DNA from 3 places in the Provencibacterium massiliense genome. Region 1 is predicted to be linked to each of the others. Evidence: a T-box and tRNA genes for the amino acid it is inferred to sense, from the RefSeq annotation. Region 1 holds a T-box; the other regions hold tRNA genes.
What was found. A T-box is a leader RNA that pairs with one kind of tRNA and senses whether it is charged. The one in region 1 lies ahead of pheS (phenylalanine--tRNA ligase subunit alpha), so its partner is inferred to be a tRNA-Phe.

Region 1 (9,985 bases):
CGTCCCGGTCGACCACCAATTCCATCTTGCCATAGTCGGTCTGCAGGTCGATTTGATAGGGGGCCTTCCCGGAGGGGATTTTAAACGAGAGGCCATTGGCGGTGTCCAGGGCGAATTTCAGCAGCCCCGGCACCGAGGTCTTCGGCAGCACCTGGCGGTCCACCGCAAAGCGGATCCCTTCATATTCGGTGCGGTACTCCTCCGGCGCGGTCTCCAGCGTCAGGCCCGACAGGTTCCCCGGCTGTTCCAGCGTGAGGGCCAGCTCCCCGTCCAGCGTGCGGGTCATCCTCCCCTTTAGCTCCAGTCCGGAATAATGCAGCTGCAGTGCACACTCCATCTGCTCGGGCAGCCCGACAGTCCCGCTTTTTTCCAAAGCGCCCCTTTGCGCGCACCCCGCAAAGAGTATGGCCAGAGCGCCCAGCAGAATCAGTCCCCTCGTTTTCAGTTTGCGCATAGAGTACTCCCCTCACGGAACAGGCCCTCAGCGGCCGTTTCTGATGAAAATTTCGGGAAGATCGTCCAGCAGGTCGGGCGGCTGCATACAGTAGCGGGACATCCGGCGGGCAGTCAGGTCCGCCGCGGCCCCATGCAGATAGACCCCGCAAGCCGCGGCCCAGAGCGGATCGAGCCCCTGAGCGAGCAGAGAACCGATCATCCCGCTGAGGATGTCGCCGCTGCCGCCCTTGGCAAGGCCGCTGTTCCCGCTGGTGTTTTCCAGCAGCTGCCCGTCGGGCGAGGCGATCAGGGTGTGCGGGCCTTTGAGCACCACCCAGACGCCGTAATCCTTTGCCAGCGTGCGCGCGGCCCCTTCGCGGTCCCGGTGGACCGCCTCGATCGTACTGCGGCACAGCCGGGCCATCTCGCCCTCGTGCGGGGTCAAAATCACCTTTGCCGGTGCTTCCCGTAGTATATCTATGCCGTGCGCCAGTGCATTTATGCCATCGGCGTCCAGCACCAACGGGCCCTCAAAATGCGGAAGCACCCCGCGCACCAGGGCTTCGGTGTCCGCGTCCAGCCCCAATCCGCAGCCGAGCACCATCGCGCCGTATCCGGCGGCCTCGCGCAGGACGGTCTGCGCCGCCGAGCGGGAGATGCGCCCCTCGGCGTTTTCGGGCAGTACGCTCAGGGTCGGGGTGATCAGGTGGTGGGATATGTTGTTGCACACCTCGGGCGTGGAGGCGAGGGAGACATAGCCGCAGCCGCTGCGCAGCGCACCCATAGTCGCCAGTACCGCCGCGCCGCGAAAGCTGCGGCTCCCGGCGACGAGGTAGAGCTTCCCGGCGCTCCCCTTGTGCAGATCGTCCGCTTTCGGCGGAATATGCGAATAGACGGTTTTTTCATCCAGCAGCGTGCGCATTTCGATCCTCCTCCATCACCACCACGGCGGTGGCATACCGCCGGCAATGGCTGATACTTACCGAAAAAGAGCGCCCGGCCGCTTTTTCCCTGGCTCTTCCCTCCAGCAGCAGGTAAGGCTTCCCACATTCGTCCCGCAGCACCGAGACCTCGCTGAGAGAGAAGCCCCGCACCCCGGTGCCCAGGGCCTTGGAGAAGGCTTCCTTGGCACAGTAATTCCCGGCGGCGGACTGGGCCGGGAAATTCTTTTCCCTGAGCCACTCGATTTCCGCATGAGAAAAGACCCTCGTTAAAAAACGAGGGTTCTTTAAGGATTTTTCCATCCTTTCGATCTCTAAAATGTCGGTGCCGACCGCGATCATTGCGCCGTCCTCTTGACAAAGACCTCGAAGGCAAGCTGGCGGGGAAGGTACTTCTTCATGTTTTCGAGCATGGCCTCGCTCGCATTGAAGACCAGCAGGGTACGCCCGAGCTTGGCGTGGTTGAAGACCGCGTACCATACTTCGGGGTCTTCGGGATTGCTGCAAACCATCAGCTTGGTCTGATAGGTCTTGTTCTGGTGCTCGGCCGCCTTATACTTGCCCAGCTCCTCGAAGGAGGAGCATTTGACAGAGACCAGGCGCTTGCGCTTGCGCTGGGCGATGATCTTGTCCACATCGATGTCGCCGTTGGTCAGCACATACTCGAACTCCACGTTCATCGCGGTGACGAGATACCACATCCCATAGACCGCTCCTGCGATGGCCAGGTACCCGAACATCGAGAAGAAGCCGAGTAGGGGCGAGAGGAAGAAGAGCGCGAACACCAGTGCGATCCCGGTCAGGATAATCAAAACTTTCAGCAGAAGGTCCCGCGGGGTAGAACGTTTTTTGATTAAATACTCCATAAATGTATCGGACATAGCAAATAACCTCCACTTGTCTGTTAAGGTTTAGTATAACATAGAAAAAGAGCCCGTTCAATTACTTTTCTTCTTGCACCCGCCCAAATTTTGTGCTAAAATATTGTCCAACAGCGATAAACACGTTGACTGGGAGAGTAGGACACCCCTCCCCTTTTCAGAGAGGCGCGGCAGTGCTGAAAGCCGCCCAGGGGGATCTGTCTCGAAGTTCACCCACGAGTGGCGCGGCTCAACGGACAATGGTTTCAGTAGGCCGCGACGGTTCGCCCCGTTACAGGACGGCGGGAGTGTCGGCTCCCGGCAAAGTGTTTGCCTTTTTGGGCAAAAAAGCGGGTGGTACCGCGGAAGACGCTTATATGCGGTCTTTCGTCCCTCTATAAGGGATGAAGGGCCGTTTTTTCGTATATTCCCAATTTTAAATATCCGGCTAAATAAAACACAGAAAGGAAGAATTGTCCTCATGAAACAGGCAATTGAAAACATCCGCAACCTTGCACACGAGGCGTTGGAAAGCTCGCAGAGCCTCAAGGAGATCGACGAGATCCGGGTGCGCTTTCTCGGGAAAAAGGGGGAGCTGACTAACATCCTGAAACAGATGGGCTCCCTCTCGGCCGAGGAGCGGCCGGTGATCGGCCAGCTGGCCAACGAAATCCGCGCCAAGATCGAAACCGAGATCACCTCCCGCATCTCCCAGCTTAAGGAACAGGAGCTGGAGCGCCGTCTGCGCGAGGAGCGCCTGGACGTCACCCTGCCCAGCACCCGCCATCCGCTGGGCAAGCAGCACCCCATCAACCAGGTGCTCGACGAGGTGAAGGACATCTTCCTCGGAATGGGCTTCTCGATCACCGAGGGCCCCGAGGTGGAGACCGACTACTACAACTTCGAGGCGCTCAACCTCCCGAAGGACCACCCGGCGCGGGACACCCAGGACACCTTCTATATTTCTGACAATATCCTGCTGCGCACCCAGACCTCCCCGGTGCAGATTCGGGTGATGGAGCAGCAAAAGCCCCCCGTGCGGGTGATCGCGCCCGGCCGGGTCTTCCGCTCGGACGCGGTGGACGCCACCCACTCCCCCATCTTTCACCAGATCGAGGGCCTGGTGGTGGACAAAGGGGTCACCATGGCCGACCTCAAGGGGACCTTGGAAATCTTCGTCAAGGAGCTTTACGGCCCCGAGACGGTGGTGCGCTTTCGGCCCCACCACTTCCCGTTCACCGAGCCCTCCGCCGAGATGGACATCATGTGCTTCGAGTGCCAGGGCAAGGGGTGCAGCCTGTGCAAGGGCGAGGGCTGGATCGAAATCCTCGGCTGCGGCATGGTCCATCCGAAGGTGCTGCAAAACGTCGGGATCGACCCGGACGAGTACAGCGGCTTCGCCTTCGGGATGGGGCTCGAACGGATCGTGATGCGCCGTTACAACATCAAGGACCTGCGCCTGTTCTATGAAAACGACGTGCGGTTCCTCGGGCAGTTCTAGTCTAAAGATAAGGAAAGGAAGAACGAACATGAATTTATCGATGAAGTGGCTTTCCGATTATGTGAAAATAGACGCGCCGATCCACGATTTCTGCGAAGCGATGACCATGTCCGGCTCCAAGGTCGAGGGCTATACCGTCGAAGGCAGCGAGATTTCCAGGGTCGTCGTGGGCAAGGTCCTCTCGGTCGAAAAGCATCCGAATGCCGATTCGCTGGTGGTCTGTATGCTCGACGTGGCCCAGGAGCAGCCCATCCAGATCGTGACGGGCGCCGACAATGTCGTGCCCGGCGCCCTGGTGCCGGTCGCGCTCGACGGCTCCACCCTGCCCCACGGTGTCAAAATCCGCAAGGGCAAGCTGCGCGGCGAGCTCTCCAACGGCATGATGTGCTCGCTGCCCGAGCTGGCGCTGACCCTGCACGACTTCCCCTACGGCACAGAAGAGGGCATTTTCCTGCTGGGCGAGGACTGCGAGGGCAAGCCGGGGGACGACATCCGTCCGGTGATCGGCCTCGACGACACCTGCGTCGAGTTCGAGATCACCTCCAACCGTCCGGACTGCCTGTCGGTGCTGGGACTTGCCAGAGAGGCCGCCGCGACCTACAAGGTGCCCTTCGTGGCCCCGCAGCCGAAGGTGCAGAAGGAAACGGACGACATCAAAAACCTTCTCAGCGTCGAAGTGCAAAGCCCGGAGCTCTGCCCCCGCTACGTGGCGCGCATGGTCAAGAATGTCAAGATCGGGCCCTCCCCGCGCTGGATGCGCGAGCGGCTGCGCGCAAGCGGCGTGCGTCCGATCAACAACATCGTGGACATCACCAACTACGTCATGCTCGAATACGGCCAGCCGATGCATGCCTTCGATTACAAGTACGTCAAGGACGGCAAGATCATCGCGCGTAACGCCCGCCCCGGCGAGACGCTGACCACCCTGGACGGGATCGAACGCAAGCTGGACGAGCAGATGCTGGTCATCGCCGACAGCGAAAAGCCCTCGGCCGTCGCCGGCGTGATGGGCGGCGAGTACAGCGGGATCGCAGACGACACCGAGATGATCGTCTTCGAGTCCGCCTGCTTCAAGGGCAGCTCGATCCGCACCACCTCCAAAAAGCTGGGGCTGCGCACCGAAAGCTCCTCCCGGTTCGAGAAGGGGCTCGACCCCGAGACCTGTATCCCGGCCGTACAGCGCGCCTGCGAGCTGGTCGAGCTGCTGGGCGCCGGAGAGGTCGTCGGGGGAATGATCGACGTGGACAACGCCGACCACACGCCGCGCACTCTGCCGCTGACCCCCGAGTGGATCAACGAGTTCCTCGGAATCGAGATTCCCACCGGCGAGATGGAAAACATCCTGCGCGCCATCGACTTCAAGGTGGAAAACGGTGTCATCACCGTCCCCTCCTTCCGGGCCGACATCGAGACCAAAGCGGACGTGGCCGAGGAAATCGCGCGTTTTTATGGGTATAATAATATTCCGACCACCACGCTGCGCGGCAGCGCGCAGGGCCACCTCACCGAGCGTCAGAAGTTTGAGGGCGTCGTCTCCCGCACCCTGCTCGCCCAGGGGCTCAGCGAAATCATCACCTATTCCTTCATCAGCCCGAAGTATTACGACAAGATCTGCCTGCCGGCACAGTGCAAAGAGCGCGATTCTTTGAAGATCCTCAACCCCCTGGGCGAGGACACCAGTGTCATGCGCACCACCACCCTGCCCTCGATGCTCGAGACCCTCTCGCGCAACTACAACAATCGCAACCAGTCCGCGCTCCTCTTCGAGATCGGCACCGAGTACACCCCCACCGGCGACGATCAGCTTCCGGTCGAAAAGAAGCAGATCACCCTGGGGTGCTACCAGGACGGCTACGACTTCTTCGCCATCAAGGGCGCCGTCGAAACGTTGCTGGAGGCGCTGGACGTCAAGGATTACGATTTCGTCCAGAAGGAGGACGATCCCTCCTTCCATCCCGGGCGCTGCGCCGAAATCCTGGTCGGCGGGCAGGTCTGCGGCGTGATCGGCGAGGTGCATCCCCGCGTCTGCCTCAACTATGAGATCGGCACCCGGGTCTATGCGGCCAAGCTGGACGTGGACCTGCTGTACGAAAACCGCGACCACGAAAAAACCTTCGTGCCGCTGCCCAAGTTCCCCGCCTCCAGCCGCGACCTCGCGCTGATCTGTGACGAGGGCATGCCGGTGGCGACGCTGGAAAAGACGATCCGCGCCTCGGTCGGAGGCGTTTTGGAGAGTGTGAAGCTCTTCGACGTCTACCAGGGCGCCCAGATCGAAAAGGGCAAGAAGAGCGTGGCCTACTCCATCTCGATGCGCGCGCAGGACCGCACCCTCACCGACGAGGAAGCCGACGCTGCCGTCAAGCGCACCCTCAAGGCGCTCTCCCAGCTGGGCGTCACTTTACGCGCATAAGCTCCCAGGGCTTGTTCACAGAACGTTTACTTGAAAAAAACGCTGATTTGATGTATCCTAACACTGTGAGGTGATGGTCATGCATGAGCCAACCATATCGTTTTCCATCCATGAGGACAAGGAAAAACAGGTCAAGGAAATCCTGACCACCGTATACGATGCCCTGCGGCAAAAGGGATACAATCCGATCAACCAGATTGTGGGATACATCCTCTCCGAGGATCCGACCTATATCACGACCTATAATAATGCGCGCAGCCTGATCCGGCGGATCGACCGGGACGAGCTGCTGCAGCTTCTGGTCAAATCCTATCTCGACGATTAACAGACAGAAGGGCTCTCCGTTCAGGAGAGCCCTTCTTTTGAGCCGGATAAGTGGTTGTAATATTTCCCATACTATGATATAATAATAACTTAGGCATACACCTATCCGCAATCACGGATCGTTTGGAATAACAGGAGGTCGGTATCAATGGCACAAACCAAAGAGAAATCGCAGATGATGACGTATAAAGGCAAGCCGCTGGTGCGCTGCGGGAACACCATCTACTATGGCAGCATGGCGGACCGGTACGTGGCGCTGCTTCAAGTCCTCTCCACCACCGAATTGGACGGCGTGCAGATGGCGGGCAGCGTTTCGGTGCAGCTCCTCTCCACCAACCCCAACCACGGCCCGAAGGAGCGGATCGTCAAAAAGACCGAAAAAAACGGGCTCTATAACGCGCTCAATATCGCCTCCATCTGGCTGGCCCGGTATCTCGAAGAGAAATAATGGATATTTAAAGAGGACCGCAGGGAATTCCCCGCGGTCCTCTTTTTTTGTATTTCCTATTGCGGCTGCGCTTCACCGGACTGCGGCTCTTCCGGATCCCCCGCCGCTTCGTCCGGGGCGCAGTCGAACTCCTTGGTCGGCTGCGGCTGCGGTGCCGCCTGCTGGTAACGGTGTCCATACTCGATCAAATACCGCGCGTAGAGCGCGCAGGAGCTCATATAATAGGGCGCGACATAAAAGAACGGCACGATCAACACACAGGCGAGAAACCATCCCAAAAAGGTCAGATCGAAGAAGAACAGCTCGGTCTTGCGTCCCCGCATAAAATATACAGATTGTTTAATGGCCTGCCGTGCCGTACACTCCCCACCGCTGTAAAGATACCGCGCCAGGAAATAGCGCTTGAGGAAAATCCAGGAAAAGATCGCGCTGACGATCAGGAGTACCACCCCGGCGATCAGGAGCATCGATCCCACCAGGGTAGCGGCCGGACCGCCCATGGCTTTCCCAAATTCCCCGGTGACCAGGAAGGACCCCAACCCCACGATCACGACGGGGACCAGCGTAAAGAGGAAGGTATAAAGAAAGGAGCGGAGCGTAAGATTGAGCTCCAGCCAGAAGGAACCAAAATACTGCCGGAAGCTGGAGAAGAACTCGAACAGGTCGAACACGTCGCTCCCCTCCTGCCCCATCAGCCGATAGAACCAGCGGGCCGCGCCGACCATCAGGGGGGAAAAGAGGATCAGCTGAAGCAGCAGCGAAGCGCCCACCACCGCGGGCGAGGAGACGTAGCCCCAACCCCGCAGAATACCCGGCAGCGCCAGCGTGGAGGAGAGCAGCTCGATTACCGTGTTGGCCATCATCACGAGGACGATGTAGAGCAGCACAATGCAAAAGAGGATAATTGTGACGGTCAGCGTCTTGACAAAATTCTGGGAGACCGCTTTCTTGGCGTTGGACTTAATCTTGCTACGGACACTCATTGTGAATCACTTCCTATGTTTGTTCGGAAAACGGTACCGTGTTTATTTTTCGAGCGCGCGGCGCACTTCGTTGGCGACAAAGTCGCCCAGCTCCCCGGTGGTGGCGGTTTCCAACCCGGTGCGGGTGCCGAACACCTCGGTAATGTAACCGCCCAGGCTGTGTGCGGGCTCCTCCTCGGCCGGCATCAGGTCGGGAGTGCGCAGGACGCTGAGCGATTCCTCGACCGCCGCCTCGATCACCTTGGCGTGCATGGTCATCTGGAAGGTGTGCTTGAGCATCATGGCCACCGACAGAATGGTCGCCAAGGGGTTTGCGATCCCCTTGCCCGCGATATCCGGCGCCGAGCCGTGGATCGGCTCATAGAGCCCGAAGCCCGAGCCGCCCAGGCTCGCGGAGGGCAGCATACCGATCGAGCCGGTCAGCATGGCCGCCTCGTCCGAGAGGATGTCACCGAAGAGGTTTCCAGTGACGATAACGTCGAACTGGCCGGGATTGTTGACCAACTGCATCGAAGCGTTGTCCACATAAAGGTTACTCAATTCGATGTCCGGATATTCCTTTGCACCGATCCGGGCGACCACCGAACGGAAGAGCTGCGAGGTCTCAAGCACGTTCGCCTTGTCCACACAGGTCACCTTGCGGTGGCGCTTGGCCGCCGCGTCGAAGGCCGCGCGGGCGATCCGCTCGATCTCGTGCTCGCTGTAGCGCATTTCATCATAGGAGGACTGCTCACCGTTAATCTGCTCGCTGCCCTTCTTGCCGAAGTAGATCCCTCCCGTAAGCTCGCGCACCACCAGCAGGTCCACGCCCGACTGGACGATACTGTCCTTTAAGGGAGAATTGGAGCAGAGCTCGGGGAATATGCGCGCCGGGCGCAGGTTTGCGAAGAGCCCCAGCTCGGAACGGATCCGCAGAAGCCCCTTTTCCGGGCGCTTGTCGGTCGGCAGGGCATCCCATTTCGGGCCGCCCACCGCGCCCAGGAGCACCGCGTCCGAAGATTTGCAGCTGTCGATGGTCTCCTGCGGCAGCGGGTCGCCGGTCTTGTCGATCGCGACACCGCCGATGAGCTGCTCGTCGAGCGTCAGGTTGATGTTTTCGCATTCGCAGACCACCTTGAGGACCTTGATTGCCTCATCGACAATTTCCGGCCCGATCCCGTCGCCCTTGAGCACTGTGATTTTCATATCCATTTTCTCTTCCTCCTACTATGTATCCTTCACTATAATGCCATCTTCACATTGCCGGTTGGTGATGAAAATGAGACCAACCTGTGAATATTTTCTAACAATCTAATATTCGATTCCCGCGCGGGCCGTGATCCCCTTTTGATAGGGGTGCTTGACAGCCTGCATATCGCTGATGTAGTCGGCAAGCTCGCAGAGTTTTTGCCCGGGGTTCCGGCCGGTGAGCACCGCTTCGGTGGTGGGGGAACGGCTTTCCAGCGCCCGCAAGAGCTCCTCCTCGCCGATGATCCCGTGCCCCACCGCGTCGAGCACCTCGTCGAGCGCCACCAGCCCGTATTCCCCGCTCTGCAGCGCACGCTCCGCGCGCTCGAACAGGGCGCGGCAGGAACGGCAGCACTCGCTGTACTCCTCCTCATTCATCGACTTGATGAACTTCTTGACCGGGTCGGTGCGCTCCACCTGGATCCCGAGCCGGCGCAGCGGCTCCACCTCGGCGGAGGGCTGTCCCTTTAGGAACTGGGCGAAGAGCACCTGCCGTCCGGTGCCGCGCATGCGTACGCACAGCCCGACCGCGGCCGTGGTCTTCCCCTTCCCGCTTCCGATATAAAGATGAATCAGGCCCTTTTTTTCGTTCATGCCTTCTCCCCCGGCTTTGTAAAGCGCAGCGTATCCATCTGCACCTCGTCCTGGCTGAGCCCGTAGGGCAGCGGCGCATAGACCTCAAAGGCGCGGTCGCGCATCCAGAACTGCGGCGTCATCAGGATGGTGTAGCCCTTGCCGTTGTCCACCGCCCATTGGGAGATCTCGCACTTGGGCAGCCCCATGCCGTAAAGCAGGTTCATAATGACGCCGCCGTGGGTGATTAGCGCCACCGAGCCGAGCTGCTCGTCCATCATCT
Region 2 (9,985 bases), on a different contig from region 1:
CAAAATAAAGCCGCCGAAGCCCGAGATACAAAAAATCGAAGTCTGCGGCAGCTTCTTTTTCGACGTGCGCGCCTACTGGAAGGACGGCCGCCTGCTGCAAGCGCATGAGCGCAGCCTGCTCACCGGGCGGCGGGGCGCGCTGGCGGCGCGCGGCCTCACCCTGCCGCAGGGCTTTCGCCTAGCCGTCAGCGAGGACCAGGTCGCGCGTCTGCGCGCCGAAGTCCTCTGCAACACCCTGCTGCGCGCGCTGCAGCGCAGCGCACTCCCCCTCTACTGCCGGCGGGTGGGGCTGATCGACCCCGAGTGCCTCTACCCCTTCCTGCTCGAAAAGCTGATCAAGTACTGTCCCGTCGTCCTGGTCTGCACCGACCGCCCCGAACGCTACGCCCCCTACGCCGAGCGGATGCTCGAGGAATACGGCGCACCCATCACCTTCACGGGGGAGCTCCCGGCGCTCGGCGGCTGCGCCGCACTGCTCGATCTCGGCGCCCTGCCCCTCCCCTCCTTTTATCCGGTGCCGGTATTTTCCATGCGCGCCGAGCCGATTGAGCACAACCTTTCCCTGGTACTGCCGCACTACGGCCTGCCCGAGGCGGACGAGGCAATTCCGCCGGGGATCGACCGGGATGAATTTTACACCGCCCTGTGGCAGCTGTGCGGCGTCGAGGCGGTCGGAGGGCTGTGCGCCAGCTCGATGCTCTGCAAAAGCCGCCGCGTCACGGTGCCCCAGATCGCCGCTCAGCTGTCGCAAAACCAGGAACAGGTACGGATTTTGGAATAAGCTGGAATACTTTTGCGCGAAATATAAAATTTCATCGGGTATACTAGAACAAAACCGAGAAAAAGGTGAATTTTTAGATAATTTCACCGTTTACAGCTTGACAACCTCTCCCGGTTTGCATATAATACTCTTATTGTCCGCGGGAGGAGCCAAATATCCCTCCCGCCGGACCTTTTTTGCGGGATGGGCAATTGCGCTTCCCGCCCGTCCTGCTCCCGCGCTCCCGCGCGGGGGCCGAATCTGACTACGGAAGGAATGAACCGGTTCATGGCGAAAGAACTCATCATGACCAGCGCCAGTTATCAGGCTCTCGTTGACGAGCTGGAGAACCTCAAGGTCGAAAAGCGTCAGGAGATCGCGGAGAAGATCCGGGTCGCGCGCGGCTTCGGCGACCTGTCGGAAAACAGCGAGTACGACGAGGCGAAAAACGAGCAGGCGTTAGTGGAGGCCCGCATCCAAAAGCTGGAGGAACAGCTCAAGAATGCCAAGGTCATCTCCTACGAGCACCTCTCGACCGACACAGTTTCCATCGGCACCACCGTTAAAATAAAGGACATGGAATTCGGGGATATCGAGAGCTACCGCATCGTCAGCGCCGTGGAGAGCAGCGCGGACATGGACACCATCACCGACGAGTCCCCGGTGGGTGCCGCCGTGCTCGGCCACGGGGTCGGCGAGAAGGTGGACGTCAAGCTCCCCTCGGGCGACACCGTCCAGTATGAAATCCTGGAAATCTCGATCTGAGAGCGGATTTTACAAAGAAAATCCTTTGCGGGCTTTGCAAAAAGCCCGCTTTTTGTTATAATAAGGGATATTGGCAGCAGAGGTGTCTCTGCTTTAAAACGTGGGCGAGCGCCCCAAACGACAAGGATGTGTTGTGTAATGTCAGAGAACAACCAGGAGCTACAGAACCAAACCCCGGAAAGCGAGGAGCAATCCCTTTCCGAGGTGCTGCGGGTGCGCCGCGAAAAGCTGAGCGATCTGCAAGCCCAGGGGAAGGACCCCTTCCAGCAGACCTCTTATAAAACCGATGCCTACGCAAACGACATCCAGGAGCACTTCGAGGAGTACGAGGGCAAGAGCGTCTCCCTGGCGGGCCGGATCATGGCCTGGCGGGACATGGGCAAGGCCAGCTTCTTCGATCTGCGGGACTCCAGCGGCCGGATCCAGCTCTACGTCAAGATCGACATGATCGGCGAGGAGTGCTTCGCCCAGCTGAAATACTGGGACATCGGCGATATCATCGGCGTTCGGGGCGAGGTGTTCCGCACCCGCCGGGGCGAGGTTTCCATCAAGGCGACGGAGGTCACCCTCCTGACCAAGTCCCTCTCCCCGCTGCCCGAAAAATTCCACGGGCTCAAGGACACCGAAATGCGCTACCGCCAGCGGTACGTCGACCTGATTATGAATCCGCAGGTCAAGGACACCTTCGTCAAGCGCTCGCGGATCATCACCGCCATCCGCTCCTTCCTCGACGGGAAGGGCTTCATCGAGGTGGAGACCCCGGTGCTGCACACCCAGGCCGGCGGCGCGGCGGCGCGGCCCTTTATCACCCACCACAACGCGCACGACATGGACATGTACCTGCGAATAGCCCTCGAGCTGCACCTCAAGAGGTTGATCGTGGGCGGCTTCGACAAGGTTTACGAGCTCGGCCGGGTCTTCCGCAACGAGGGGATTTCCATCCGCCACAACCCGGAATTCACCATGCTTGAGCTCTACCAGGCCTACACCGACTACAACGGGATCATGGACTTGGTCGAAGAACTGATCCGCACGGTCGCGCACGAGGTGCTCGGCACCGCGGTTATCCCCTACGGCGAGCTGACCATCGATCTGGAGAAGCCCTTCGAGCGGATCAGCATGAAGGAATGCGTCAAGAAGTACGCCGGGGTGGACTTTAACGGGGTTTCCACCCTCAAGCAGGCGCGCGCGCTTGCCAAGGAGCACCATCTCGAATACGAGGAGCGCCACGGGATCGGCGACATCCTCAACCTCTTCTTCGAGGAGTACTGCGAGGAGAAGCTGGTCCAGCCGACCTTCCTGACCGGCCATCCGGTGGACATCTCCCCGCTGAGCAAGCGCATGAAGGACGACCCCGACTACACCGAGCGCTTCGAGCTGTTCATCACCGGGCGGGAGTACGCCAACGCCTTCTCCGAGCTCAACGATCCGATCGACCAGCGCCAGCGCTTTGAGCATCAGGCGGCGCTCAAGGCGGCGGGCGACGACGAGGCCTGCGACATCGACGAGGATTTCCTGAACGCTTTGTCCTACGGCCTGCCCCCGACAGGCGGGCTCGGAATCGGGGTCGACCGGCTGGTCATGCTGCTGACCAACAGCGCATCGATCCGCGACGTGATCTCCTTCCCGACCATGAAGCCCCGCGAAAACTGAGGTTATAGAGAGGGTACGTGTTTTCCACGCGGCAATTATTTTGATTCAAACTCATGGATTCCGCGCCCGGGCTCTCTGCGGCTGCCCGGGCGCTTCTCCCCGAGAAAGGAATGGCTATCATTATGGAAAAGTGGGAAAACGGCCCACCCAAATTCGGCACCAAGAAGTGGTTTGAGAATTACTGGTACCATTTTAAATGGCACACCATCATCGGCGTGGTGGCCGCCATCATGCTCGTCTCCTTCGCCTACGACATCCTGTCCAAGGAAAAGTTCGACTCGACCATCACCATCGTGGGCAAGGCCTATATCAGCGACGAGCAGCGCGAGCGCCTCTGCGAGATCGCCGAGCAGTACGAGGTGGACCGGGACGGCGACGGGAAGGTCAACGTCGACGTGGTGGCGATTGGCTTCCCCGAGGACGACGATACCGGGATGAACGCCCAGGTCTTCATGGCGGCCCAGACCCGCTTTTCGGTGGAGATGACCGAAGGCGAGTCGATGATCCTGATCATGGACGACTACGCCTACGATATGATCGGCGACCCGCTCAACTTCGTGGATTTGAGCGCCTACAGCGACAAAGCCTTCGACGACGGGCGCAAGATCCCGCTTTCGGATACCGTCTTCTGCGACGACCCGCTGACCGAAGCCTTGGGCGACAGCCTCTTTTTGACCTTCCGCGCGGCGGACACCCATGCCGCGTCGAAAAACAAGAAGGCAAAGGAGAACTACCAGTACCAAACCGAGCTGCTGGACAATATCCTCAACGAGCGCAAGGCGCTGGAAGGCTGAACACGACCAAAAATAAAAGCTGTCCGCTGATTCCATCAGCGGACAGCTTTTTCCTTTTCCTCAGTAGCCGAGCGGCTCTCCGACCAGGACCACCTTGATCCGCCCCGGAACCCGCTGGAAGCCCTGCACCACGTAGTCGCAGCAGATCCTCCCCGGCGTGTGGCAGTTCATGCACTCGCCGGTGCGGAAGCACGGCGTCTCGCACTCCAGCCGCTTGACGTTGGCCGGGGCCGCCATCTTGCGCAGACGGGTCAGCGCGCTCTCGATATCCGGCACGATCTTGTTGATCCCGGCGACCAGGATGACGTTCTGCGGGCCGTATATGTAGGCGGCCACCCGGTTGCCGTTGCCGTCCACATTAAAGAGCTCGCCCTCCTCGGTGATGGCGTTGGCGCTGCCGAGGTAGTAGTCCGCGAAGAAGGAACGCCGGTAGATTTCGGTCACCTGCTCCTTGCTCAGCCCCGGTGCGCTGCGGTCGAGGTAGTTGTATTTGCCGCTGCGCAGCTCGTCGATGATTCCGCACTCGATCAGCGTCTGGCTCCCGCCGTGGCTGACGACGGCCCCCTCTCTCAGGAGGGATATTACCGCTTCCTTCGCCTTTCCGGCGCTCGGCGCGTAGTAGGCCTCCATCCGGTTTTTCACCAGGGCCTCCATCGTGCGCTCCACGCGGCGCTCGAGGATAAATTCGACGTTTTGATCCATTTCCTTGACCCTTCCTTTCTCCATTTAATCGACTACAGTATAACACATCATAAGGAAAATAGGAAGGCAGGAAATGTAAAGGGTGCTGCTTCAAGGGGCGCCATTCTTTACGGTTTATCTTTGCGCTCCCCGTCAAGGCAAGATAAATAAAAAACGACTTGCAAAAGCAAATCGTTTTTTATTTATGCCATTGGGTCATTGTAGATGAAACATACTTGCCTTCGTTCCTTGCCCTTATTCCCGCCGAAGGCCGGAGGTGGTCCGAGGGGGAGCTTAGTTCCGCCCGCGAAGCGCTTCGCGCTTATAACAATGTGAAAAGCGCTTGCATTTTCCGCAGAAAATACAAGCGCTTTGGAGCGGGTTACGAGGCTCGAACTCGCTACCTCCACCTTGGCAAGGTGGCGCTCTACCGGATGAGCTAAACCCGCATGTTCGCCGCTGCACAAGCAGCGGCGTGGTGCCTTCGGTCGGAATCGAACCAACGACACGAGGATTTTCAGTCCTCTGCTCTACCAACTGAGCTACAAAGGCAAGATGCGCCCGCGCGCAGGAAAAACAAATTGGCGACCCGGATAAACGGGCTCTACCCGCGGCCTAAAATCGTGCCACCGGCACGATTTCCCCGCTCTTGCGAGCGGTCGGCCTGTTCTCGCCCCATCCGGGGCAAAGACTGTGCAAAAAGAAAAATTGGCGACCCGGATGGGGCTCGAACCCACGACCTCTAGCGTGACAGGCTAGCGTTCTAACCAACTGAACTACCGGGCCAAATTTCTAACAAAGGCCGGTGCGACCGTCAGCGGCAGAAGCCTTTGTTAGCTGGTGGGAACAACAGGGCTCGAACCTGTGACCCCCTGCTTGTAAGGCAGGTGCTCTCCCAGCTGAGCTATGCTCCCGCAACCGCTGCCGATTCATACCGACAACGCTAATAATTATACGATAAAAATCCCGCCCTGTCAACACCTTGTCCGCAAAATTTTACTTCTTTTTCGCGGCCGGCGCAGAGGATCAGACCTCTTCCCACTTCGGGTCGCTGGCCCCCGCCAGCAGCCGGTTCTTGATCGCGGTCCCCTGCTCCATCAGCGCCCAAAGCGCCCGCGAATCCTCATTCTCGAGCGCCTGTCGGTACTCCCCGAGCTTCAGGGTCAGTTCATCGATCTGCTCGATGAGCATATCCCGGTTGCGCTCAAAGAGCTCGGCCCACATCTCGCCGTTCATCCGCGCCACCCGGGTCAAATCCTGAAAGCTGCCGCCGGTGAAGCCGCTAAAGTCGCTGGAGAGCGGGTTCTGGATGTAGGCGCTCGAGAGGATGTGCGCGAGCTGCGAGGTGTAGGCGATGATCCGGTCGTGCCCCTCGGGGGTGCTGCGCACCAGGCGGCCGAAGCCCACTTCCCGGCACAGCTCCTGGAAGGCGGCGAGCGCCGCCGGATCGGTCTCCTCGGTCGGGGTCAGAATCAGGCTCGCGCCGCGAAAAAGGTTCGCGTCGGCCGCCGCAAAGCCGCTGATCTCCTTGCCCGCCATCGGGTGGGCGCCGAGGTAATACAGCCCCCGCGCGCGGCAGAGCGGCTCGAGCACCGCGCAGGGAAAGCGCTTGATCCCGCAGAAGTCGGCCACCACCGTGCCCGGGCGAAGCTCCGCGATATGCTCCCCGACAAAGTGCACCGCCGCGCCGGGATAGAGCGCCACCACCACAAGGTCGCACTCCTCCAGTCCTTCGTTGGCCCGCACGATCGCACCCGCGCGCTTCGCCGCTTCGAGGGTATCCCCGTCGAGGTCGTAGCCGCAGACCGTGATCCCGCCCAGGCGCTGCAGCGCCAGCGCCAGCGAGCCGCCGATCAGCCCGAGGCCCGCGATCCCCACCGTGTGAAACCGTCTCTCCATGTTGATCACCATTCCTTTCCCGTCACCCGAAAAAACCCCAAACGGGCGGATACCCGAAAGGTACCCGCCCGCGGCATAAGAGCATTGTCCCGGCTTATTTCAGGTTGATCTTGATCAGGTCGCCCTTGAGCCCCGGATAGGAACCGGCCTCGATCTTCGCCGTGTTGGAGGTGTGGCAGATAAATCCTTTGTTTTTCTTGGTGAAGAGCTTGTTCGCGCTCGGATGGTCCAGCGCGGTGTTGGTTCCTCTGAGCAGGATGACTAGGGTGAAGAACCCGTTATCGTCCACATGGACCGGGCAGTAGTGCAGGGTAGTGGAATACATCTCCACGACCTGGCCGCGCTTGATGTAGAAGTACTCGAGCTTGCTCCCGTCGATGTCGCCCTCGTCGGACATATCCTGCTTCTTGCCCACGATGAAGAGGGTGTCGGTGGTGGTGACGGCCACCTCGCTGCCCTGATGGAACTCCAGCCCGCCCAGCACGTCGTTGTAGCCCGCGCAGTAGCCGGCCTCGACCTCCATCTGGCCATAGACCAGGTCCTCGATCTTCTTGACGCAATCGAATGCCTCGAGCTCGGGCACGCTCGGCACATACTTGCTGCCGGAGGCGGGAATCTCGATGTTTTTGTCGATGTACTCCACCAGGTCCTTGACGCACACGTCGCCCAGCACCCGGCCGTAGGGCTTATAAGCCTCGTCGTCGATCGAATAAATCTTCTTGTCCGGATTCAGGCGCTGCAACTCTTTGATATCCATTTTGACCACCCCGTATTCTGTATTTCAGCATAGCCTTCTGGCGGCTGATTTGTCCCTCTTAGTGTACAACATGCGCTACCCGCTGTCAACCGAAAGCGGGCCCCCGTAAGGATAAAAAGACGCCCGGTTCCACTCAGAACCGGGCAGGGCCGTCCCGGGACGGCCGGAAAATAAAATGGAGATAGTAATGAGTAAGCTTGCTTAGAGTGCCTGCTTCATCATCTCGAGCCCCTCGCGCGCATAGAACTCCGGGTCGCCGAAGCACTCCCGCGCGCAGATTTCGAGGCTGATGTAGTGGGAGTAACCCCCCTCTCCCATCTGACGCAGGTAGTCGATGATGGGGTTGTTCCCGGCCCGAAAACCGATATGTGTGCTCAGCGGCCGCCCGTCCGGGTACTTTTGGCGCAGCGCGTCCCCTTGCAGCGTCAGGTCCAGCGAATCGCTGTAGGAGCTGGTGAGGTGCATATGCCGGATGTCGTCGCCCAAAATTTGCAGGTTGTCCGCGATGGTGTCGCCGTAGATCGTCATCTGGCTGACGTCCAGCATGGCTTTGAAGGCCGGGTCGTTCACCTCGTCGAGCAGACGGCGCTGGTCGGCCGCGGTGTGCAGGATGTTGCAGTCGTGCCAGGTTTGAGTCTCGGCCACGATGGTGACCCCCTCCCGGTGCGCGGTGGGCAGCAGGCGCTGCGCGGCGTCGCACAGGAGCTTAAAGGCCTCCCCGGGGTCCTCGTTTAAGAACCCGGTCCCCGGGCAGAGCAGGAAGGTCGGGGCGCCGAGCTGCGCGCCCAGTACGATCGAGCGCTCCATAAAGGCAATGCTGCGCTCGCGCAGGGCCTTGTTGGTGCTCGAAATGTTGAAGGGATAGGTGTTCTGCTCCGGGCAGTAGCAGATGAGCCGAAGCCCCCGCGCATCGATTTCCCGTTTGATGGCCTTTACGTCCGCGCCGGTCAGGTCGTCCACATAGAGGTGCGGCGCCACGCCCCAGAGCTCGATGTTTTTTACCCCCAGCCGCTGCACCGAATCGAGGAAATAGCAAAGCGGATAGCGCGGGTAATGAAAGCTCCCAATGGCGAACTGCTCAAATTTCAGCTTGTTCATATCGCCCTCCTAGCCAAGATACGGCCCTATGCGGGTGAAGCTCTTCTTCATCTCGCCCTCGGGGTCGAAGTTGTTCCCGCCGCAGACCTCGAAGGACATGGTCCCCTTGTAGCTAAGGTCGCAGAGCGTCTGCACGTCCTCGTCCAGCGGCAGCTCGCCCTCGCCCCAGGCCAGGTGCCCGGTCGGGTTGCCGTCCACCAGATGGGTGTGCACCAGGTCGTCCCCGAAGGCCTCGATGTAGTCCTTCATCGTCTCACCAGCCAGGTGCATGGGCACCGTGTCCACAATCGCCTTGAAGGCAGGGCACTGAAGCTCGTCGAGCATCTTTTTCAGCTGCGGCAGGGTATAGATCAGGTTGCTCTCCACCTGCTGCAGGTTCTCCAGCGCCAGGATGATCCCCATCTTCCCAGCGTATTCGCCGAGGTTATGCAGCGACTCGCGCGAACGCTTCCAGGCCTCCTCGCGGTCCTCGTCCTGGTAGCCCCAGCCGCAGGTCATGAGCATCTTGGGCGCGCCCATCTCGGCGGCGGCATAGATGCACCGCCTGAAATGCTCGACGCTGTCCTCGCGGATGTCGTCCTCCCTGGCCGCGATGTTGTAGTAATACTGGATCTGCTCGGGGGTATAGCAGATGAGGTTTAATCCCCGCTCCTCGATCATCCTGCGGATGGTTTTCACCGGCGGATAGGATTTTTCACTGATGAACTGGTGCGGATATCCGCCCCAGAACTCCACGCTCTTCATCCCCAGCCGGCAGAGGGAATCGAGGAAATATTCGGTGGTAAACAGGTGGTAGCAGATGTTCATCCCCGCCACCCGTTCGATGTTGATCTTCGGCATTGGCTTATCCCGCCTTTCTCGTCAAATCAATAGGGGTCGAACATCTGGATGATCTTCGCGGAGGTCTCGGCGGCGGTGCGCAGGCAGCCGGGCACGTCCTGCCCTTTAATCACCCCGTAGGTGTAGCCCGAAATGAAGCTGTCCCCGGCCCCCACGGTGTTCACCACCGTCACCGGCAGTGCCTCCTGCAGGTAGTATTCCTTCCCGTCATAGGCTATGCTCCCGTGCTCGCCCAAGGTCGCGATCAGCACCTTCGGCCCCTTTGCCTGCGCCTTTTTAAGATAATCGCGGATGAAGGCGTCGTCCTGCTTGTAGGAGAAGAAGCCGTAGTCCACATAGGGCAGCACCCGTTCGATCTCCGGGTCGTCAAGGTCGGTGGCGAAGTCGTAGACGACCGTCTTTCCCCACTCCTTGAAGGTGGGCATGTGGTGGTTCACCTTGCCCCAGATCACCCCGTGGATTACATCGTAGCCCTTGATGAACTGCAAGTCCTCCTCGCTCAGATCGAACCCCTCGAGCACCCCTTCGTCAAAGCTGGTGTGCAGGCGGTCATTCCCGATCAGGTCCATCAGCGCCACGGCGGTTTTTCCCTCCTTGCGGTGCATGTGGCTGGAATCCACCTTGTATTTTTTTAAAACCTCGATCATCTCGTCCCCGTAGCGGTCGGTGCCCACCACGCTGACCACGGCGCTTTCCAGGCCGTATTTCGCAATATTGATGATGAAGTCCACGCAGTTT
Region 3 (9,985 bases), on a different contig from region 1:
AACCAGCCCCTTTCCCGCTGTTGTCACGCTTTCGCGTGCAACCCCGGGATAAAACCTTTAAAATCTAACCGTTTTCGTCTATTTTTCTACACACCCTGCTTTTTTTCCTGGCCGCCGGATGGAAAAATCCTGGCAGAAGCCCGCCCATCCCCCTTGACGGATCGGGCCGTTTGGTGGTAAATTATCATCAGTAATGTAACAGTTGTTTCATCTATCTGGTTATGATTACGACATGAAGTGATTCTTTTCACCGCCCCGGCGGGAAACGAAAACCTCACCCCCAAAAGGAGATGATTCCGCATGCCCTCGCTGAACCTGGTCCTGGTCGAGCCGCAGATTCCCCAGAACACCGGCAACATCGCGCGCACCTGCGCGGCGACCGGCGCGCGGCTGCACCTGGTCGGGCCGATGGGCTTCTCGGTCGACGACCGCAAGCTCAAGCGGGCGGGGCTGGATTACTGGCACTATCTGGACATCAACTATTACCAGGGGCTCGAGGACTTCTTTTCGCGCACCAGCGGGAATTACTACTACTTCTCGACCAAGGCGCGGCAGGTCCATTCGGACGTTTCCTATCCCGACGAGAGCTATCTCCTTTTCGGACGGGAGGACGCCGGGCTGCCGGAGGAGTTGCTTTTTTCGCACCCGCAGCGCTGCGTGCGCATCCCCATGCAGCCCGGGCTGCGCAGCCTGAACCTCAGCAACAGCGCGGCCATCGCCGCCTATGAGGTGCTGCGGCAGTGGGGCTACCCCGCGCTGCAGAACAGCGGCCGGCTGACGAAATTTAACTGGGAGGACCACCATGAGTAAGATCAAGCTGATAACCGATACCACCTCGGACATCCCGCCCGCCCTCGCCAAGGAGTTCGGGATTGAAATTAAAAACATCCCCATTGCGATCGACGGCACGGGTTATCTCGAAGGGGTGGATTTCTCGAACGAGGAGTTCTACGAGCGTCTGCTCGCCGCCAAGGAGATCCCCGCCACCTCCCGGATCAACTGCGCGGAATACCTCGAATCCTTCACCCGCGCCGCCGCCGAGGGCTACACCGACCTGATCTGCGTGACCATCAACGGCAAGGGCTCGGGCACCCTCGAGTCGGCGCACCTGGCGCGCGAGCAGTTTCTGCGCGACGAGCCCGTCCTCGCCGCCGGGATGAAGATCACCATCATCGACTCGAAGAGCTACTCCCTGGGCTACGGCTACCCGGTGATGGAGGCGGCCAAGATGATTGCAGCGGGCGAGGCGCCCGGGAAGATCATTGCGTACATCCAGGACTGGGCGGACAGCGCCGAAATTTTCCTGGCCTGCTATACGCTGGACTTTGCAAAAAAGAGCGGGCGGATCAGCTCGGCCGCCGCCTTTGTGGGCGAGCTGCTGGGCCTGCGCCCGATCATCCACATGGTGGACGGCGGCAACAACGTACTCGAGAAGGTGCGCGGGGATAAGAACGTCGTCCCGCGGGTGTGCGCGCTCTGCCAGAAGGCGATCGCCGCGGGCGGGGAGTATATCATCGTGCGCGGGATGCTCGATGAGCCCGCCGAGGAGCTTTCTGCCCTGCTCGAGGAAAAGCTCGGCTATCCGCCGAAGGGGGTCTATACCATCGGAGCCTCGGTTTCAATCAACGCCGGCCCGAGGATCATCGCGGTGGTGGTGCGCGGCCAGAAGCGCCCTCAGTAAGCAAAACAAAAAAGGAGCTGCGAAACGAATCGTTTCGCAGCTCCTTTTGACTTTTTTGTTATCCCAGCTCGTCCTCCCCGGGATAGGGGTATCCGATCCGGCGCAGGAAGTCCGCCATCTGCCAGCAATCGGCATAGCCGTACTCGTCCCCCGCATAGGCCTTCCTCGCCTGCCTGCCCTCGAACATTTCGTCGGTCCAGAGTGTGAGGTAACGCTCCACCTCCCCGGCATGAAAGCCGCCGATATAACGTTCCAGCTTCTCGGCGTCCCCCGACCAGGAGTCGTATTCCTCCCGCTCCATCCCATCCTCCCAGTAGTCCGGGATGGGACAGAAGCGGTCCTTTTCCACGCCGCAGCAGAACAGCCGGTACATCCAGAGCGCCTCGTCATGGATATGCAGGTAGAGCACGGCGTCGCCGTCTTCCTGGGAGGCGAACCGCGCGAAGGCCTCGCCCTCGGCGCAATCCTCGTTGAGCAGGATGAAGGTGCCGCGCTCCCGCGCAAAGCACATGCATTCCTGCGCAATCAGGGCGCATTCGTCCTCCTGCGAGCGCTTCTCGAACCGTTTGAGCAGCTCTTTAGCCGCCGGCACCTCCTGCCGCGCCAAAACCACCGCTTCCAAGAATAATCCCATCTTGGCACCTCCGTCCAAAAGCTCCATTTCCCGCATCAAACGGGCTCTTTCCAGCTGTGCTTCCCTGTCCTTCATCGGGCCTCCATGTCTACATTCTATCATCTTTTTGTAATGGTTTCAATCTGTCAAGGGACGGTATTCCATCCGGCATGCCATTCTTCCCATCATCCCATAGCATAACCGGTTGCGGCAAGGCGTTCTATCAAGACTGTGTAAAATTTCGCCGGACCAATTCTGCTAAGCCGGGCGCCGGCCAGATGTTGACCACAGTTCAAATCTGGGGCGCCGGACAAAAATACGAGCGCCCTTCCTGTCGGAAGGGCGCTCGCTTTTTGGAGGCGCCGACCAGATTTGAACTGGTGAATGAAGGTTTTGCAGACCTCTGCCTTACCTCTTGGCTACGGCGCCAGATAAATTTTGAAAGCGCGCGCCACTTTATCATCTAAAGTGGCGCGGCTTTTTGGAGCGGGTTACGAGGCTCGAACTCGCTACCTCCACCTTGGCAAGGTGGCGCTCTACCGGATGAGCTAAACCCGCATGTGTTGCACCGCTTTGAGAGAACTTACCGTTTTCACATCCGCTATGTGCATTTTATATCAGCCTATGCGGCTAATAGACGATTGGTGCCTTCGGTCGGAATCGAACCAACGACACGAGGATTTTCAGTCCTCTGCTCTACCAACTGAGCTACAAAGGCAAATGGGCGGCCCAGGCTTCTCCTGAACCACAAGCTCTGCCATAAAAGAAAATTGGCGACCCGGATGGGGCTCGAACCCACGACCTCTAGCGTGACAGGCTAGCGTTCTAACCAACTGAACTACCGGGCCAGATAACTGCAAGACCTGACAAACGCAGGCTTCCAACATATAGAAAAACGCCTTTCAGCGACGAAATTTATTATACTATACCCTCGATTCGTTGTCAACCCGCTTTTACCAAATTTATCAGAAAAACCACTTTCGCAGCTCCCCTTTATTATATGCGCTCCACCACAAAAAAACACTGTGCCCAAAAAATTTTAAAACGCTGCTGCGGGAATTGCCTGCCACAAGGATAAAGCGGCCCCGGCGGATGATGTCCGCCGGGGCCGCTTTGATCATTTATCCGTTCTCGGCCTGCTTTTGGGTAAACTCCAAATTGTCGAAGGACACGGCGTGGATCACCCCGTCCCCGGTCTCGACATACTCGAGCGTCACCCGGTCCCCCTCCCTGGTGATGGCCAGCTCGTCGCTGACGGTGCTGTCCGCGATGAAGATCACATCCTGCTTGCTGTCCAGAATCAGCTTGTAAATCTCCTGCTTCTCGCTCTGCTCAGAGGCGATGCGCAGCACCGCGCCGGTGGCCTTCTCAGTTTCGGCCGATTCCTGCAGCGCAGCCGAGCTGCCGCCGTTGCGCAGCGCCTGGCTGTAATCCCTGCGCGCGTCGGCGATGGTCTCCCCGGTGCCGACGGTGGAATAGTTGACCACCGACACGAAGGCATACTGCTTGATCAGCCCCGCGTTGTCCTTGAGGGTCATGAAGTAGGTCGGCTGCCCGTCAAGGTTGATGATGATCGGGAAGGAGGCGTCATATTTGAGGTTTTGCACCTTCCCCTCGGCCGAGCGCTGGCCCATGTCCTCGGTCGCGCCGTTGATCTGGTAGCGGATGGGCTCCTTGGTCACCATATCCACCATCATGAAGCCGATGGCGCTCTCGTCCCGCCCGACGCTGGTGAGCCCGGTGAAGAGGTAGCAGTTGCCGCCGTTGTAGACGATGTTGTGCCCCTCGCTCTGGCGGAACTTGTCCTTGTCGGCAAAGTTAAAGATGCCGTGCACATAGGCGCCCTGGTTGTTGATCTGGTTGAGGATGAAGTCCTCGGGCTGCACCCGGTCCACCCACTCGGGCACGTCGGCGATGGAATACTTCTCCTTCTCCCCGGTGGTCGCGTTGACCACGATCACCCCGGTCGCCTCGGGCAGGGCAAAGCCCCGGCGGTTGCGGTAGGTGCTCACCACCCAGTAGGGCTGCCCGTTATCGTCAAGCTCGAAGGAATAGTCCACGATCCCCTCAAACAACGCTCCACCGAAGCGCACGTTGCGCTTGAGATCGTGCAGCAGGTAGCTGTTCGGCTGGATTTTGATCTTATGGTCCTCCACATAGCTGACGTCGTTGACGTTGGTGGCCGAAACGGTGATGTACCCCGCGCTGCCCGACATGTTGGTCAGCCACTTGAAGAAGCCGGAATGCTGCAGCGGCACCGCCCAGATCAGCTTGCCGTCCACCATCTGGATGGTCGGCTCGCCCAGGACCACCTGGCTGCCCAGCGAGGGCTTCTCGCCCAGCTTCTTGTTGGCCAGGTTATAGGCGAGCTCCTGGTCCACGATCGGCACCTGGGACATGTCCACCGCCTGGATGTCGCTGGAGAACTCCCGCTCCTGCACCTCGCCCAGCTGGTCGCGGTAAGCCCCCCAGCTGATCAGGGGGGAGGAGATGATCATCATGACCGCCAGGAACGCCCAGGGCGCCGCGATGATGAACTTGACGACTTTCGGAAACTTGCGCTTGGGCACATAGTTAAAGGGCCGCTGCGCCCCGCTCATCCCCGCCTCCAGCCGCTGGAAGGTGAACTCCCCAAAGTGGAAGAGCGCCCAGATCAGCAGATACAGCGAGATCACAAGAGCCCAGAAGATGGCTCCTTCGGAATAGAAGGGGCTCAAATTCACCGACTCCACAAAAACATAAAGGGCCAACAGCAGCGTGACCGCTCCATAAACGCCCAGTCTAACCTTTTTCACTTCTTTCCCTCCAATTAACGGATGGTAAACAGTATACCACATCTCGGCCGCCTGTGGGCCGATTTAACGAAAACTTAATACTTGGCCTGGTACCGGCAGCCCTGCACGCTGTCCCGGCGGCGCAGCTCCTTGTCGATCTCGTTGAGCACGCAGAGCTTTTTGCGGCTCCACTGCGGCCCCAGCAGCTCCCCGGGCGCGCCGTCGCCGGTCAGGCGCTGGATCACCGTCTGTGGCGGCAGCAGCTCGAGCTGGTCGCAGATAATGTCCACATATTCCTCCCTCGTGAGCAGCCGCAGCTCCCCGCGCTCATAGCGCTCGCCGATCACGGTGCCGCGCACCGCGTAGAGCAGATGGAGTTTGAGCGCGTCCACCCGAAGCTCCCCGACCTTTCTGGCGCTCTCGGCCATCATCCCCCGGTCCTCCCCCGGCAGCCCGTCGATCAGGTGGACGCAGACGGCGATTCCCCGCTCGCGCAGCCTCCAGAAGCACTCGAGGAACTCCTCCCAGGTGTGCTGGCAGTTGAGCGCCGCCGCCGTCCTGTCGTGGCAGGTCTGCACCCCGAGCTCGACGCTCAGGTCGGTGCGCCGGGCCAGCTCTCCGAGATAGTCCAACGCCTCGGGCGCGATGGCGTCCGGGCGGGTGGCGATACTGAGCCCCACCGTGTCCGGCAGCGCCAGCGCCGCCTCATAGAGCTCCCGCAGCCGCCAGAGCGGCGCAAAGGTCCCGGTAAAGGCCTGGAAGTAGGGGATGTACTTTGCCTGCGGCCATTTCTTCACCGTTCCCGCGCGCACCTGCCGCGCCTGCTGCGCGATGGTCAGGGCAGCGTCCCCGGCGAACTCCCCGCTGCCCGCGCCCGAGCAAAAATCGCAGCCGCCCACCCCCTTGGTGCCGTCCCGGTTGGGGCAGGAAAACCCTCCCGACAGCGGGATCCGGCAGACCTTGCAGCCGTAGCGGTGCCGCAGGTAATAGTCATAAGTGTGGTAGCGCTTGCCCCGGTCGGAGTAGGTGAACGCCTCCTGCATACTGCTCCCTCCCGGTTTTCTCCCTTGCACGATGCAGGCCGTTGATGAAATCAACGGCCTGCATCCCTTCATCCTTGTCGTTATTCTTCCGAAGAATCCTCAGAGGAACTCTCAGTGGAGGAATCCTCCTCAAAGCCGTCATCCTCCGGCTCATCGGAAGAGCTCTCCCCGGCGCTGGAGGAGCCGTCCTCCTGCGAGGAGGATGCCAAAGCCCCTTCCTCCCCTTCGCCGTAGACGCCGCCCTCTCCGTCCGGAAGCGTCTCGTCCTCCCCGACACTGGCGATCGCCCCGTCGGGAACCGAAGCCTCGGTCCCGTAGCCGACCTGCTTCTCGGGCGGCGGGTCCTTGATGGCGGTCAGCTGATAATGCTTATCCAGCCTTTTCAGCTCATAGATCATAAACTTGTGCGGGTCGGGCTCGGTCTTGTTCCCGGCGATGTCGGTGTTCCAGGCGGTGCCCGGCGGGATATATCCCACCAACAGGGAATAGGTGTCCCCGTCGCGGGTGATCTCGTCCACGCGCGGGGTATACAGCGCGCTGGCGCTCATGACCGGCACATGGTAGGCCTTGGTGGCCTCGTTGTACTCATAGGAGATGCCGAAGTCCGAGAAGGACTGGTGCTCGAGCTCAAGCTCGGGCCCGAACAGCTGGGTCGAGGTCACGTCCACGTCCGAGGAGGGGACGATCAGGTTGCCCTGCGCGTCGAAGGGATAGGTCTCCCGCTTGTCGCCGAGCATGGTCGCCCAGAGCGCGGCCTGCAGCACGGTGAACTTATCCAGCGTCGTCACGTCCTCGAAGGGCGGCGGGTCGAACATCAGCACCGGCTGGATGATCTTCTCAAACTTCTGCTTCTCCCGCGAATTATCGAGAATCTGCGAGGTCAGGTTGACGCCCAAAATGATCAGCGCCACCAGCCCTGCCGCGGCGAGGATGAGCACCAGCGCCCCGATGGGGGCGGCGGCCCTGTTTTTGCGCCGCCGGTGCACCTCGCGCAGAGAATTGTATTCCGTCATCGTCAATTCCTTTCGTGATACCGGTTTGCGGGTTTCCCCGCGACTACTAGCCAGTATACCACATTGGCGCGTATTCTTTCAAGCAAAGCCCTTAGAATTCACAAACGGTTCAAGTTTGCGCTCAGCGCACCTGCCCGCTGCCGAAGAGGATATATTTGTCGGTGGTCAGCTCCCGCAGCCCCATCGGCCCGCGGATATGCAGCTTCTGGGTGGAGATGCCGATCTCCGCCCCCAGCCCGAAGACCCCCCCGTCGGTAAACCGGGTCGAGGCGTTGACGTAAACCGCCGCCGCGTCCACCCTTGCCGTGAAAATTTCGGCGCTTTCATAGCTTTCGGTCACGATGCATTCCGAGTGGCCCGAGGAGTAGCGCGCGATGTGCAAAAGCGCCTCCTCCATGTTCTCCACCACCCGGCAGGCGAGGATGTAGTCGCCGTATTCGGTCTCCCAGTCCGTCTCGTTTGCCTCCTTGATCCCCGGCAAAATTTCACAGCTGCGCGCATCCCCGCGCCACTCCACGTTTGCGTGCGCCAGCGCCGCCTTCGCCGCCGGCAGGAAGCGTCCGGCAATGTCCCGATGGACCAGCACCGTCTCGCAGGCGTTGCAGACCGACGGGCGGGAGGTCTTGGCGTTGTCCAGGATCCTCACCGCCATCTCGAGGTCGGCGTGCGCGTCGATATAGGTGTGGCAGTTGCCCACCCCGGTTTCGATCACCGGGACGGTGGCGTTCTCCACCACCGTGCGGATCAGCCCGGCGCCCCCGCGCGGGATGAGCAGGTCGAGGTAGCCGTTTAAGGTCATCATGGCGTTTGCGCTCTCGCGGGTGGTATCCTCCACCAGCAGGATGCAGTCCCCGGGCAGGCCCGCCTTGTCCAGCGCGCCGCGCATGACGTTTGCCAGCGCGATGTTCGAGCGGATCGCCTCCTTCGAGCCGCGCAGCAGGCAGACGTTGCCCGACTTGAGGCAGAGCGCCGCCGCGTCCACCGTGACGTTCGGTCTGGCCTCATAGATCATCCCGACCACCCCGAAGGGCACCTTGGTCTTAACGAGCCGGATCCCGTTTTCCAAGGTCCGCCCGCTCTCCACCACCCCGACGGGGTCCTGGAGCATGACGATCTCCTCCACCGCCGCGGCGATGCCCTCGATCCGCTCCCCGCTCAGCTGTAGCCTGTCGAGGAAGGCCTTTGTCATCCCGCGCTCGCGCGCGGCGGCCATGTCCGCCCCGTTTTCTTTTAAGATCGCGGGCGCGTTTTCGCGCAGCGCCGCGGCGATCGCCCGCAGCGCCCCGTTGCGTTTTTCCGCGCCCGCGCAGGAGAGGACCCTGCTTGCGGCCTTCGCGCGCTTGCCCAAGCTGATTAAATCCACCATTTCAAAGCCCTCCTCGTCTAGGCCGTCACATTTTCCGGTTTTGCCTGCCTGCTGTAAAAGCGTGTTCCGACCGACTCCCCTTCGAGCAGCCGGTAGATCAGCGCCGGGTCGGTGCCCGACATCACCACCGTGTCGATCCCGGCTTCCCCGGCGACCTCGGCGGCATGAATCTTGGTGATCATCCCGCCGGTCCCCCGCGCGCTGCCCGCGCCGTGGGCGATCGAGAGGATGTAATCGTCGATCTCGGTCACCGCCCGGATCAGGGTGGCGTCGGGGTTGGTGCGCGGGTTGTCGGTATAGAGCCCGTCGATGTCCGAAAGGATGATGAGCAAGTCGGCGTCGCACAGGGTGGCCACCACTGCCGAAAGGGTGTCGTTGTCTCCGAATTCGATCTCCTCGACCGCCACCGTGTCGTTCTCGTTGACCACCGGGATCACCCCATACTCCAGCAGGCGGGAGAAGGTGTTGCGGCAGAGCGCGCACCGCCGCTCGTCCTCCACCACGTCCCGGGTGAGCAGCACCTGGGAGATGACGTGGTTGTATTCGGAAAATTGCCGGTCGTAGATGTACATCAGCTCGCACTGGCCGATGGCGGCGGCCGCCTGCTTGGAGCGGGTGTCCGACGGGCGCTCCTTGAGCCCGAGCTTGCCCACCCCGACACCGATGGCGCCCGAGGTGACCAGGACGATCTCCTTGCCCATATTTTTGAGGTCGGCCAGCACCTTGACGAACTGCTCGATCCGGCGGATGTTGATCAGCCCGCTCGGATGGGTGAGCGTCGAGGTTCCGACCTTGACCACGATCCGGTTTGCCGCTTTGATTTCCATTTCACTCAAACTCCCCTTAAGCTCGCGCCCGCGCGCGGACCGGCCGCGGCCCGGGCGAAAAATGGCCTCTGCCATAAAAATGCTGTAATGGCCGTCATGCGGCTATTATAGCATACACCGCTTTGCGTTTCATCCCCTTTTTTCCGATTTCCTGCATTTCTTCCTCTTTCGCGCCGGCGCGCGCATATAATCGGGGCGTTGGGTTCATATATTTAGAAGGTAACCAGCAAAGCAATTTTTGAGGGGGTCTGCCCTGTGGGCGTCATCAAACTGCGTGAACTTCTGCTTTCCCTGGCCGCGTCGGCCGCCGCCTCGCTGCTCGGCACATTGCTCGGCGGCGATATGTCAAGCGCCTACCATGCCATGAACCTGCCCGCCCTGGCTCCGCCGGCGGCGGTCTTCCCCATCGTCTGGACCATCCTCTATGTGCTGATGGCCCTCGCGCTGTACCATCTGCTGATCACCCCGCAGACCGACTACTACCTGCGGCGCAGCACCCTGGTGCTCTATTTTTCGGGGCTTCTGCTCAGCGCCCTGTGGCCGGGCGCCTTTTTTAGGCTCGGGCAGTACACCCTCTCCTTCTTTATGATCGTGGCCATGATCGCGCTGGGGGTGCTCACCGTCACCCGCATGCGCCGCATCTGCGAGCGCAGCGCCTGGCTCTACCT

Region 2: it encodes a tRNA-Phe, which carries the amino acid that the T-box ahead of pheS (phenylalanine--tRNA ligase subunit alpha) is inferred to sense. The anticodon was not compared.
Region 3: it encodes a tRNA-Phe, which carries the amino acid that the T-box ahead of pheS (phenylalanine--tRNA ligase subunit alpha) is inferred to sense. The anticodon was not compared.

The regions. Positions count from the first base shown of each region.
Region 1 covers NZ_FWCH01000012.1:753,769-763,753, forward strand. The annotation lists gene B5477_RS08660 (hypothetical protein) at 1-454, opposite strand, end outside; gene B5477_RS08665 (NAD(P)H-hydrate dehydratase) at 482-1,357, opposite strand; gene acpS (holo-ACP synthase) at 1,338-1,718, opposite strand; gene B5477_RS08675 (DUF6106 family protein) at 1,715-2,257, opposite strand; T-box leader at 2,374-2,634, shown strand; gene pheS (phenylalanine--tRNA ligase subunit alpha) at 2,718-3,737, shown strand; gene pheT (phenylalanine--tRNA ligase subunit beta) at 3,766-6,147, shown strand; gene B5477_RS08690 (IreB family regulatory phosphoprotein) at 6,227-6,472, shown strand; gene B5477_RS08695 (hypothetical protein) at 6,620-6,919, shown strand; gene B5477_RS08700 (DUF975 family protein) at 6,976-7,902, opposite strand; gene leuB (3-isopropylmalate dehydrogenase) at 7,945-9,093, opposite strand; gene B5477_RS08710 (cob(I)yrinic acid a,c-diamide adenosyltransferase) at 9,193-9,723, opposite strand; gene B5477_RS08715 (histidine phosphatase family protein) at 9,720-9,985, opposite strand, start outside.
Region 2 covers NZ_FWCH01000008.1:104,281-114,265, forward strand. The annotation lists gene B5477_RS01335 (hypothetical protein) at 1-781, shown strand, start outside; gene greA (transcription elongation factor GreA) at 1,049-1,525, shown strand; gene lysS (lysine--tRNA ligase) at 1,664-3,178, shown strand; gene B5477_RS01350 (hypothetical protein) at 3,301-3,972, shown strand; gene B5477_RS01355 (lactate utilization protein) at 4,033-4,674, opposite strand; tRNA gene B5477_RS01360 (tRNA-Gly) at 5,027-5,102, opposite strand; tRNA gene B5477_RS01365 (tRNA-Phe) at 5,130-5,205, opposite strand; tRNA gene B5477_RS01370 (tRNA-Asp) at 5,363-5,439, opposite strand; tRNA gene B5477_RS01375 (tRNA-Val) at 5,492-5,567, opposite strand; gene B5477_RS01380 (prephenate dehydrogenase) at 5,680-6,552, opposite strand; gene B5477_RS01385 (DUF4867 family protein) at 6,647-7,309, opposite strand; gene B5477_RS01390 (sugar phosphate isomerase/epimerase family protein) at 7,511-8,407, opposite strand; gene B5477_RS01395 (sugar phosphate isomerase/epimerase family protein) at 8,417-9,247, opposite strand; gene frlD (fructoselysine 6-kinase) at 9,274-9,985, opposite strand, start outside.
Region 3 covers NZ_FWCH01000011.1:234,039-244,023, reverse strand. The annotation lists gene B5477_RS04890 (tRNA (cytidine(34)-2'-O)-methyltransferase) at 301-810, shown strand; gene B5477_RS04885 (DegV family protein) at 803-1,681, shown strand; gene B5477_RS04880 (hypothetical protein) at 1,740-2,315, opposite strand; tRNA gene B5477_RS04875 (tRNA-Cys) at 2,649-2,723, opposite strand; tRNA gene B5477_RS04870 (tRNA-Gly) at 2,777-2,852, opposite strand; tRNA gene B5477_RS04865 (tRNA-Phe) at 2,937-3,012, opposite strand; tRNA gene B5477_RS04860 (tRNA-Asp) at 3,066-3,142, opposite strand; gene B5477_RS04855 (hypothetical protein) at 3,416-5,089, opposite strand; gene mnmL (tRNA modification radical SAM protein MnmL/YtqA) at 5,164-6,111, opposite strand; gene B5477_RS04845 (hypothetical protein) at 6,192-7,124, opposite strand; gene B5477_RS04840 (glutamate-5-semialdehyde dehydrogenase) at 7,246-8,490, opposite strand; gene proB (glutamate 5-kinase) at 8,508-9,317, opposite strand; gene B5477_RS04830 (TspO/MBR family protein) at 9,573-9,985, shown strand, end outside.